2 regions of the Gillisia sp. Hel_I_86 genome follow, and region 1 is predicted to be linked to the other one. Evidence: riboswitches for the same ligand, from Rfam matches in the RefSeq annotation. Region 1 holds a riboswitch; the other holds the start of a gene.
The links. A riboswitch is a leader RNA that binds a small molecule or an ion and turns the genes downstream of it on or off. The one in region 1 is predicted to bind thiamine pyrophosphate.
Positions count from the first base shown of each region.

Region 2: another riboswitch for thiamine pyrophosphate. It lies ahead of thiS (sulfur carrier protein ThiS); the one in region 1 lies ahead of JM83_RS07700 (TonB-dependent receptor).

Region 1 covers NZ_VISE01000001.1:1,727,370-1,732,542, reverse strand. Annotated here, with positions in the region: gene JM83_RS07705 (hybrid sensor histidine kinase/response regulator) at 1-2,306, opposite strand, end outside; TPP riboswitch at 2,393-2,500, shown strand; gene JM83_RS07700 (TonB-dependent receptor) at 2,635-4,815, shown strand; gene JM83_RS07695 (hypothetical protein) at 4,938-5,173, opposite strand, start outside.
Region 2 covers NZ_VISE01000001.1:1,439,803-1,444,975, forward strand. Annotated here, with positions in the region: gene recJ (single-stranded-DNA-specific exonuclease RecJ) at 1-739, shown strand, start outside; gene JM83_RS06375 (UDP-2,3-diacylglucosamine diphosphatase) at 878-1,633, opposite strand; gene JM83_RS06380 (6-pyruvoyl trahydropterin synthase family protein) at 1,772-2,224, opposite strand; TPP riboswitch at 2,318-2,419, shown strand; gene thiS (sulfur carrier protein ThiS) at 2,510-2,713, shown strand; gene thiC (phosphomethylpyrimidine synthase ThiC) at 2,764-4,620, shown strand; gene JM83_RS06395 (thiamine phosphate synthase) at 4,631-5,173, shown strand, end outside.

The DNA.
Region 1 (5,173 bases):
TGAAATACAATATCTCGAGTATTTAACTGCTTGTACATTGGCAGCATTTTGTGCGCAATTGCAGCAATTCTACTTTTGTTGTTCTTTTTAGTTGCTTTTTTTATCTCTTTCAGGTTTTTTTTGCTTGCATCTATAAAGACTTTCAAAATAGTGTTTAACGCATTTTTATCATCCCCAGCAAATAATAAGATCTCCTCTAAAGAGAACTCTTCTAAACTTTCCTCTGTTTGGGTTTTGATTCCAGAGTTCGTTTCTAATTCCAGATGAAGAACATCTCCAATTTTTTGCAAGAGTTCTTGTGGTTTGTAAGGTTTCAATAAGTTCCCGGAAAACCCGGCATTTAAATAATCCTTGGTTGTAAGTGTAGTCCTGCCAGAAGCAGCAATTACTGGAATATGTTTTAGATTTTTTTTGGATTGAATTTCTTTAAGTAGTTCAAAACCATCCATTGTGGGCATTTGAATATCTGTAAGTACCAGATCATATTCTTTTCCTTCCAGTTTTTTTAGAGCTTCTTTTCCATTTTGCGCTATATCGCAATTCATCCCAATAGATTTTATGAGTTCCCTGGAAAGAGCCAGTTGAGAGGATTCATCATCTACTGCAAGTATGTTTTTCGCGTTTAGTTGAAGAGTGTTGAAAAGTGTTTCGGGAACTACTTCTAATTTGTCCGTAAGTTTTATAACGGGAATTATTAAAGTAAAAACACTTCCTTTTCCATGTTCACTTTCTAAGGAGAGTTCCCCGTTTAGTAGGTTGGTGATTCGTTGGGAAATCGCTAGGCCAAGTCCGGTCCCACCATATTTTTTTTCGATTTGCCGATGTTCTTGAGAAAACTCTTCGAAGATCTCCTTCTGTTTGTCTTTTGAAATTCCTAGACCGGTATCTTTTATTTTATAGGTCAAGATATAGCTGTCCTCAATTTGTTTTTCTAGGCTAACAGAGACTGTTATACTTCCTTCTTCGGTAAATTTATAAGCGTTATTAATAAGGTTGGAAAGTATTTGTTTAATTCTAAAGGGATCGCTTAAAACATTTACATCTGCACTTTCGTCAGCCTCCACAAAAAGTGCTAGTTTTTTGGGATCGTCTTCAGGAACAATATTATAGAAGGTTTCTTCCAGTAAATTTTTAGCATTGAAAGGCAACTTTTCAATCTGCATTTTACCTGCATCCAGTTTAGAGAGGTCCAAAAGGTCATTTACCAAATGGAGAATATATTCTGAACTCTTTCTAAGATGCCCCAAATAATGTTCTTGCTTGTTGTTAAGTGGTGTTTTGCCAATCAGCTCTGTATACCCTAAAACCGTATTAAGAGGAGATCTAAGATCGTGGGTGATGGTCGCCATAAATTGCTCCCTTCGAGCCATTAGGGACTCTGTAAACGATTTAGCCTCTTCCAACTGAATCCTGTATTGCTGACTTCTGGAAACATCCCTTATAATAAGAAACAAGAAAAATAGCACGATAAGCACACTGCTACCACCCACCAAAAGGAGTATTTGCCACACTTCATTCAGCATTTCTTGGGACCCTTTTGCCCTATTAAACGTGGTAACCCTTTCCTCTTGCTCTACTGATGCCAATAAATTTCTTAATTGATCATTTAAAGTGATATCATTGTCCAGTAATTCGTTTTCTTTTTTATTGATGATAGACCTAAACCTTTGGTTTTGACGCTCCAATTCATTTAAAACTTTTTTTACTGAAGTAACCAAAGAATCTGCACTTATGCTGGAAAGTTGTTCTTGATTTTCGTCTTTCGAGAATTCCAACAATCGTATTAAAACCCTTCGTTGATGAGGTTCTAAATTCGGAAAGCGGTTTTCGTTGTTTTGATCTTTAAAGGATTCATCAACTTTTTCCAATTCCTGAATCACTTCGGTATAAAAACTCGTGTTCCTATCCCTGGATCGTAGTTTTAATAATTCCTCTAAATTTTCGCTTTTTCTGGACAATAAGTTGGAAATACTATCCAATTCAATTTTCATAATAGAATCGGCATAGGTCATCTTAAGCACATTGATGCTTTCCTGAATTCCATCTATTTGCCTGCTATATCTATTAAGATCTGTAGTGTCGCCTGTTTGAATAAATTGGCGACCCGTACTTTCTGTTTCATAAAGAGCGGTGGCTATTTCGCTTACCAGCACCAATTGCTGATTGTTTAGATTATTGGACTGATTTATAGAAGAGAATTTCACCACCTGCGCATAGCTAAACCAAACTGCCACAGCGGCAACCGCAGCTACCATTAGATACCCGATAATTACCTTAAAAGTTATGGAGCGCTTCGTATTCTTCATCAGCAAAATATCGCTAAAATTACGCCAATTCTTTTAAAATTTGGTAATGACGTAGGAAATCAAAAAAACCTTGCTACATTTGTGCCACATCTCAAAGGGGGTGCTATTTTAAGGTTTATTTCTGAAAATAGCTGAGATTATACCCAACGAACCTGGGCAGGTAATGCTGCCAAGGGAACCGATACTCGAAAGGGCATCAAAATGGTATAGATCCCTTATTAAATCTTCAGGATAGATTTATTAAGGGTTTTTTTATACATGAATTTTAACATAAATATTAAACCAAGAATAATCGCCCCCTTTATTCGTAACAAGATCAATGTAACGAATGAAAATTTTATCTCTATTACCTACAGCACTATTAATAACCGCATTTGGTTATGCTCAACAAGAAAACGACACGCTAAGAAAGCCCGTGGAAACCTTGGATGAAGTCCTCGTTCAAGCTATCAGGGTAAATGCAGATTCCCCAGTGACCCACTCTGATCTTTCCAAGAAAGAACTCGAAAAGCGAAATTTAGGGCAGGATATTCCTTACCTATTAAATTATTTGCCATCTGTAGTAACGACCTCAGACGCTGGTGCTGGTGTAGGCTACACGTACATTAGGGTTCGTGGAAGTGATGCCTCGCGCGTAAATGTGACCCTCAACGGAATTCCATTTAACGATTCTGAAAGTCAAGGTTCCTTCTGGGTTAATTTGCCAGATTTCGCCTCTTCAGTTGAGAATTTGCAATTGCAAAGAGGGGTGGGAACCTCTACCAATGGATCTGGAGCTTTTGGAGCTAGTTTAAATTTGCTTTCCGATGCTGTTTCCGAAGAAGCTTATGGAGAAATCTCGAATTCATTTGGGTCTTTTGGGACTAGAAAACATAATGTAAAATTAAGCACTGGTTTGTTAAATGATCATATTGAAATTTCTGGAAGGTTATCCAACATAGTTTCCGATGGATATGTAGACCGTGCTTCTTCCAATCTAAAATCTTATTTCCTACAGGGTGCTTATGTAGATGATAATACCTTGATAAAAGCTATTGTTTTTGGGGGCGAAGAAGAAACCTATCAATCTTGGGAAGGGATCGATAAAGAAACTTTGAAGGAGAACAGGACCTTTAACCCTGCGGGAAAGTATACCGATGAAGAGGGAAATCCCCAATTTTATGATAATGAAGTAGATCACTATAATCAAGATCATTATCAACTTCACTGGAATCAGCGTTTTAATAATAATTGGTCTACCAATCTTGGTTTAAATTATACCTATGGAAGGGGGTATTTCGAGCAATACAAAGAAGATGAGGATTTTGAAGATTATAATTTTGCACCCCTGGAAATTGGCGGGGAAACCATTAATTCCACAGATCTTATAAGAAGAAGATGGTTGGATAACGATTATTATGTGGTAAATGCCAATGCTACCTATAAAAACTCGAATTTGGAAGTGACTTCCGGAGCATTTTATAGCCTTTATAAGGGAGATCATTTTGGAGAGGTGATTTGGGCCAGATTTGCCAGTGATTCTGAAATTCGTGACAGATATTATTTTAGCGATGCTACTAAAAATGAATTTACCGTATTCTCTAAAGCCACTTTTAAGCTTGATGATAAATGGCAATTTTTCGTTGACCTTCAGGGAAGGTTTTTGGATTATAAGACCGGTGGAATCACCTCAGATCTTGTTGGAATAGATGTAGATGAAAGCTTTGAATTTTTTAATCCAAAGGCTGGGATCACGTATCAGTTAGATTTAAACAATCAGTTTTATGGCTACTACGGAAGGGCAAATAGGGAACCCACAAGAAACGATTTTGAAGAGGGAATCAATACTGCCGAAAAATTGAATGATTTCGAATTGGGCTGGAGATACAGCAAATCTAACTTCAAGGTGAATTCGAATGTTTATTTTATGGACTATAAAGATCAGCTGGTGCTTTCAGGAGCTTTGAACGATGTTGGTGCCCCGTTAAGAACTACCAGCGGGAACAGCTATAGGTTAGGGCTGGAAATAGATGCCGATTGGGAATTATCCGACAAATGGAGGTTGATGCCAAATATTGCTTTGAGCACCAATAAAAACAAGGATTTTGTTGCTTCCATAGATGGAGGTTTGGCAAACTTGGGAAACACCAATATTTCTTATTCCCCGGAACTTGTTGCTTCTAATATGCTTGTATTTTCGCCTAAAGAAAACATACAAATAGGTTTGCTTTCTAAATATGTAGGGGAGCAGTATATGGGAAATATAGATAGCGATGCTTCCAAACTGGACAGTTTCTTTGTAAACGATCTAAATGTGGTATATGAACTAAAAAACATACCAGTTTTTAAATCCATTGTTTTGAACGCTTTGGTAAATAATATTTTTGATGTGAAATATGTTTCCAATGGCTATTTCTATACCTATGATGATGATTTCTCAACCCCAGGAATAATTACTACCGTGGAAGGGGCGGGTTATTATCCGCAATCGGGCATTAATTTCTTAGCGGGAGCAACCTTGAAATTTTAAACCCTCTTGAGGGTTTAATGAAAAGAACTTTGTGGGTTAAGGTTCAATTTTCAAGATTGAAGCACAAAAAAAGTCGCCATTCGTAGGATAGAACGGCGACCTAATTTTTTCGGAAAATAAGTTTAATTAAACACCTCTAGCACATTCCCATTTTTACTGACCCTATAAGGTTTCATCGTATATTGGCCGCTACCGTTGGTAAGCTCCCCCGTTAGAATATTATAGCTGTTGCCATCATTGCAATCACATGTTGCGATAACGCCTTGTACTCTCAATGAGGAACATTCGCTTAAAGGGTGGTTGGGATCACTTAGTTCAAAAGCAGTGAACTGGGTGTTATTAATATTATATACAACCA
Region 2 (5,173 bases), 290 kb from region 1:
AGAAAGGAGGGAAGCCGATAAAAGTATTACCGTTGAAGCCCTACAGCAAGTAGAAGACCTGGATGAAAAAGAGCGTTTTACAACCGTGGTCTATCAGGAAGATTGGCATAAAGGGGTAATAGGGATTGTAGCGAGTAGATTGATTGAAACCTATTACCGCCCTACCTTGGTGTTCACCAAAAGTGGCGATAAACTAGCGGCCTCGGCTAGATCTGTGAAAGGGTTCGATGTGTACAATGCCTTGGAAGCTTGTACAGATCATATCGAGCAATTTGGCGGACATATGTATGCCGCAGGACTGACTTTAGCTGAATATCAGTATGAAGATTTCAAGAGAAAATTTGAAGAAGTGGTATCTGGAAGTATCGAAAAATATATGCTAACCCCTGAAATATCTATAGATGCTGAAATAAAATTAGCAGACATCACCCCAAAATTTCATAGGATATTGAAGCAATTTGCACCCCATGGCCCGGGAAATATGTCGCCGGTATTCTTAAGTACCAATCTAAAAGATACTGGATACGGAAAATGTGTTGGGGGAGACGATCTTCATTTAAAATGCACTATTAAACAAGAAAACAATCAGAGTCAGATAGGAGCTATCGGTTTTAATTTAGGACCTAAAAAAGAGCTGATCACAAATTCACAATCTTTTGATGCTGTGTATTCCATAGATGAGAATGAGTGGAACGGGAATGTGAGTTTGCAGTTAAAACTGAAGGATATTAAGGTTTAAATGACTTCTCGACTCCGCTTGGAGTGACAAATGGTACTTGTCACATTCCGCGAAGCTTCGGGATGTCGAAATGTGAGTTTTCTATAAGAACTTTCGGCAAGCTCAGGGTGATGAATCCTAAAGACAATAAAATTTACTTTAATCTAGCTTTTTAAGTTTCAATTCTTCCCCATCAAAAACCCCAAAAGTGTAATGTGAGATCCAGTCTCCCAGGTTGATATATTTAGAAGTCCCGTTGAGGTCTATTTCCATTGGTAGGTGCCTATGCCCAAACACAAAATAATCATAATGTTTGGTCTCCAATTTTTTTCTGGAATATTGAATAAGCCACTCCTTCTCTTCCCCTAAAAATTTTTGATCTTCCACACCAGAGATCATTTTATTTTTTACCGATAAATGTTTTGCTAAAGGCACACCAATATCTGGATGTAACCATCTATAAAGCCATTTAGAGACTGGGTTGGTAAAGACCTTTTTCATACGTTTATAGCCTAGATCATCTGGACCTAACCCATCCCCATGACCTATCAGGAATTTTTTTGTGTTGAATTCGAATTCCTTTGCTTCGTGAAACACGGGGATATTGAGTTCTTTCTCAAAATAATCGTGCATCCAGAGATCGTGATTTCCCACAAAGAAATAGATAGGGATCCCACTATCCCTAATTTCGGCAAGTTTGCCCAGAGTACGTACAAAACCTTTTGGGACCACATGTTTATATTCGAACCAGAAATCGAAAAGATCTCCCAATAAGAAAATTGCGGCAGCATCTTCCTTGATCTCGTCCAGCCACTTTACGAACTTTGCTTCCCTAGGTTTGCTTTCTTCTTGAGTAGGTGCACCTAAATGATTATCGCTTGAAAAGTATATTTTTTTGCCTTCAGGAATGTTCATGTTTCGGGTTTGGACGTGTAAATATAACTAATTTAGGAAAGAAGCTGGATTACTGCGCAAGGGATGGCAGCGGCATCCCCCGATTTTTATCGGGGATAGAGCGTACAGCCCGACCTTGCTTTTTCGCAAGGTTGCGCCCTAAGAATTATCACTGGCAAACCACTCGGCAAATGAGGTGCCTGTTTCCTGTAGTTTAAGGGAGAACAACTTGATTTGTGGTGGCAACCGATTCTTGATCTTATCGGCAAAGTCCAGCACCATATTTTCGCTGGTTGGCTGATAACCTACGAGGATCACATTATGATCCCTGCTCTCCAATTCTTTAGCTAATTGGATATGTGGAGTGTTCTTGTTGAAAACCGTAGCATGATCGAATTTATCCACGATCTCCGATTTCACGATCTTTTTAAGGTCGGTAAAATCTATCACCATCCCATATTTTACGTTGGAAGTATCTGTTATGGGTGATCCAATAACGGTCACGCTCAGCTTATAACTATGGCCGTGCACATTCTTGCATTTCCCGTCGTAGCCATAAAGTGCGTGCCCGGTTTCAAAAGAAAATTGTTTGGTGATCCTAATCTTGTTCATAACTACAATTTGCTGCAAAGGTATTAATTAAGCGGGCAAAAAAAGATTCTGTTTTTTTATTTTTATTCTAAAAAATTTCTTTTAAGTTTGAAAGGTAAACTTTAGGGGTGCTGGTTTTTTTTTAATCCGGCTGAGATAAAACCCGTTGAACCTGATCCGGTTAATACCAGCGAAGGGAAAAGTGTTTCTACTATTTAAATCAATATCCACTTTTGGGAGTTTTGGTTTTAATTACTTTTTCTTAGGGAATCCCCCTGTTGTTTACAGCTATTAAATATCGAAATAATGATAACTGTAAACGTAAACAACACCGCCCATACCTGTAATTCACATTCCAGCCTGCAGGATCTGTTGGCTCAGCTTGATATTTCCCAAAATGGGATTGCTGTAGCCGTAAACAATCAAATTATTTCTAAAACGGAATGGGGCCGGCACGAATTGGCCGAAGGTGAAAAGGTGCTCATTATCAAAGCAACCCAGGGAGGATAGGTTTTAAAGTTTCTACGGAAGGAAATTATAAATCAATAAACTAAGTAAGTATGAAAAAGAAACAGACCCCAAATGAGCAAGCCATTAGTCGCGCCCCTTTCCCTAATTCAGAAAAGGTCTATGTAAGCGGAAAAATCTACCCGGAAATCAAAGTTCCCATGCGCAGGATAAACCTTAGCGATACGACTGATAATTTCAATGGGAAAGTGACAAAAAATGACCCTGTCCTGGTGTACGATACCAGTGGTGTCTACACCGATCCCGCTGTAGATATTGACGTTAAAAGAGGCCTGGAACCCATTCGGAAAAACTGGATTATAGGCCGTAATGATGTGGAGCAGCTGGAAGGACTTTCTTCGGCTTACGGAAGGGAAAGGGAAAGCGATCCCCAACTGGACGAATTGCGGTTCAAAAGAAACCGGAAACCTTTAAAAGCACTGCCGGGCAGGAATGTCACCCAAATGCATTATGCCCGAAAAGGGATCATCACGCCCGAGATGGAATATATAGCTATCCGGGAGAACCAAAAGCTGGAGGAAGTCAACGAAATTGCGGCACAGCACCCCGGCCACAGTTACGGGGCAAGTATCCCAAAAGTTATTACCCCGGAATTTGTAAGGGACGAAGTAGCCCGCGGAAGGGCCATTATCCCTTCCAATATCAACCATCCCGAGAATGAACCTATGATTATTGGCCGTAATTTCCTGGTAAAGATCAATGCCAATATCGGAAATTCTGCCGTTTCATCTTCTATTGAGGAAGAAGTGGAAAAGGCCGTGTGGGCCTGCCGTTGGGGAGCCGATACTATTATGGACCTTTCTACCGGGAAAAGCATCCACGAAACCCGGGAATGGATCCTTAGAAACTCCCCCGTACCTATTGGGACAGTGCCTATTTACCAGGCTTTGGAGAAAGTAAACGGCAAAGCCGAAAACCTTACCTGGGAAATCTTCAGGGATACCCTGATCGAGCAGGCCGAGCAGGGGGTGGATTATTTTACCATTCACGCCGGGGTGCGCCTGCGCTACGTGCCGCATACCGCCAAACGCCTCACCGGGATTGTTTCCCGCGGAGGTTCCATTATGGCCAAATGGTGCCTGGCGCATCATAAAGAAAGTTTTTTATACACGCATTTTGAGGAGATATGTGAAATTATGAAGGCCTATGATGTTTCATTTTCGCTGGGAGATGGCTTGCGCCCGGGAAGTATTGCCGATGCCAATGACTATGCGCAATTTGCCGAACTTGAGACTTTGGGCGAGCTCACCAAAATTGCTTGGAAACACGATGTACAGTGTATTATCGAAGGCCCAGGGCATATTCCCATGCACATGATCAAAGAAAATATGGACAGGCAACTGGAAGTATGTGGCGAAGCCCCTTTTTATACGCTGGGACCGCTTACTACCGATATTGCCCCCGGCTACGACCATATTACCAGCGGCATTGGCGCGGCTATGATTGGCTGGTTCGGCTGTGCGATGCTGTGTTATGTGACCCCCAAGGAACATCTGGGACTGCCCAATCGCGATGATGTAAAAGAAGGGGTTATTACCTACAAGATCGCTGCCCACGCGGCCGATCTGGCCAAAGGACATCCGGGAGCACAACACCGTGACAATGCGATGAGCAAGGCCCGCTTCGAGTTCCGCTGGGAAGATCAGTTCAACCTGGCACTGGATCCCGATACGGCCCGGTCTTACCACGATGAAACGCTACCTTCAGAAAATGCCAAAATCGCCCATTTCTGTTCTATGTGCGGGCCCAATTTCTGCTCGATGAAAATCACGCAGGACGTTCGTAATTACGCACAGGAGCACGGGCTGGATACCGAGGAAGCCATTGAAGAGGGCATGAAGAAAAAATCGGAAGAATTTAAAGATAAAGGAAGCCAAGTGTATCTGTAACATCTCAATTATGCTCATTCTCCTTACTTCGGAAAAAAGCAATAATGTTGAAAAAGAGCAGCTCATTCAATTTTTTGAAAACGGGCTGCAGCTTTTGCACGTGCGCAAACCTGAAATAAAGGAGAAAGAGCTAAAGGCCTGGCTGGCCCAATTTGAAGCGGAACAACAAAAAAAAATGGTGCTGCACCAACATCATCATTTAGCTGAAGCTTTTCTTCTGAAGGGGGTTCATCTAAAGGAAAGTTTCCGAAGAAACCTGAAGGATGTACCTGAATATATAAAGCAGTTCAATATAAAAGGATGTACGGTAAGTGCCTCTTTTCACGATCCTAAAGAAGTGTCCACAGAAACTTCTTTGTTTGACTATGTATTTTTAAGCCCCCTGTTTTCTTCTATTTCCAAAAGCGGTTATAAAGGCAGGGGCTATAATGTGGAAGCATTGCAGCAAAAAATAGTTGCTTTAGGCGGAATTGAGGCAGAAAATATTTCAAAGGCAAAGGAATTGGGCTATGCCGGGGTAGCAGTATTGGGAGCCGTTTGGCTGAAGAAAAAC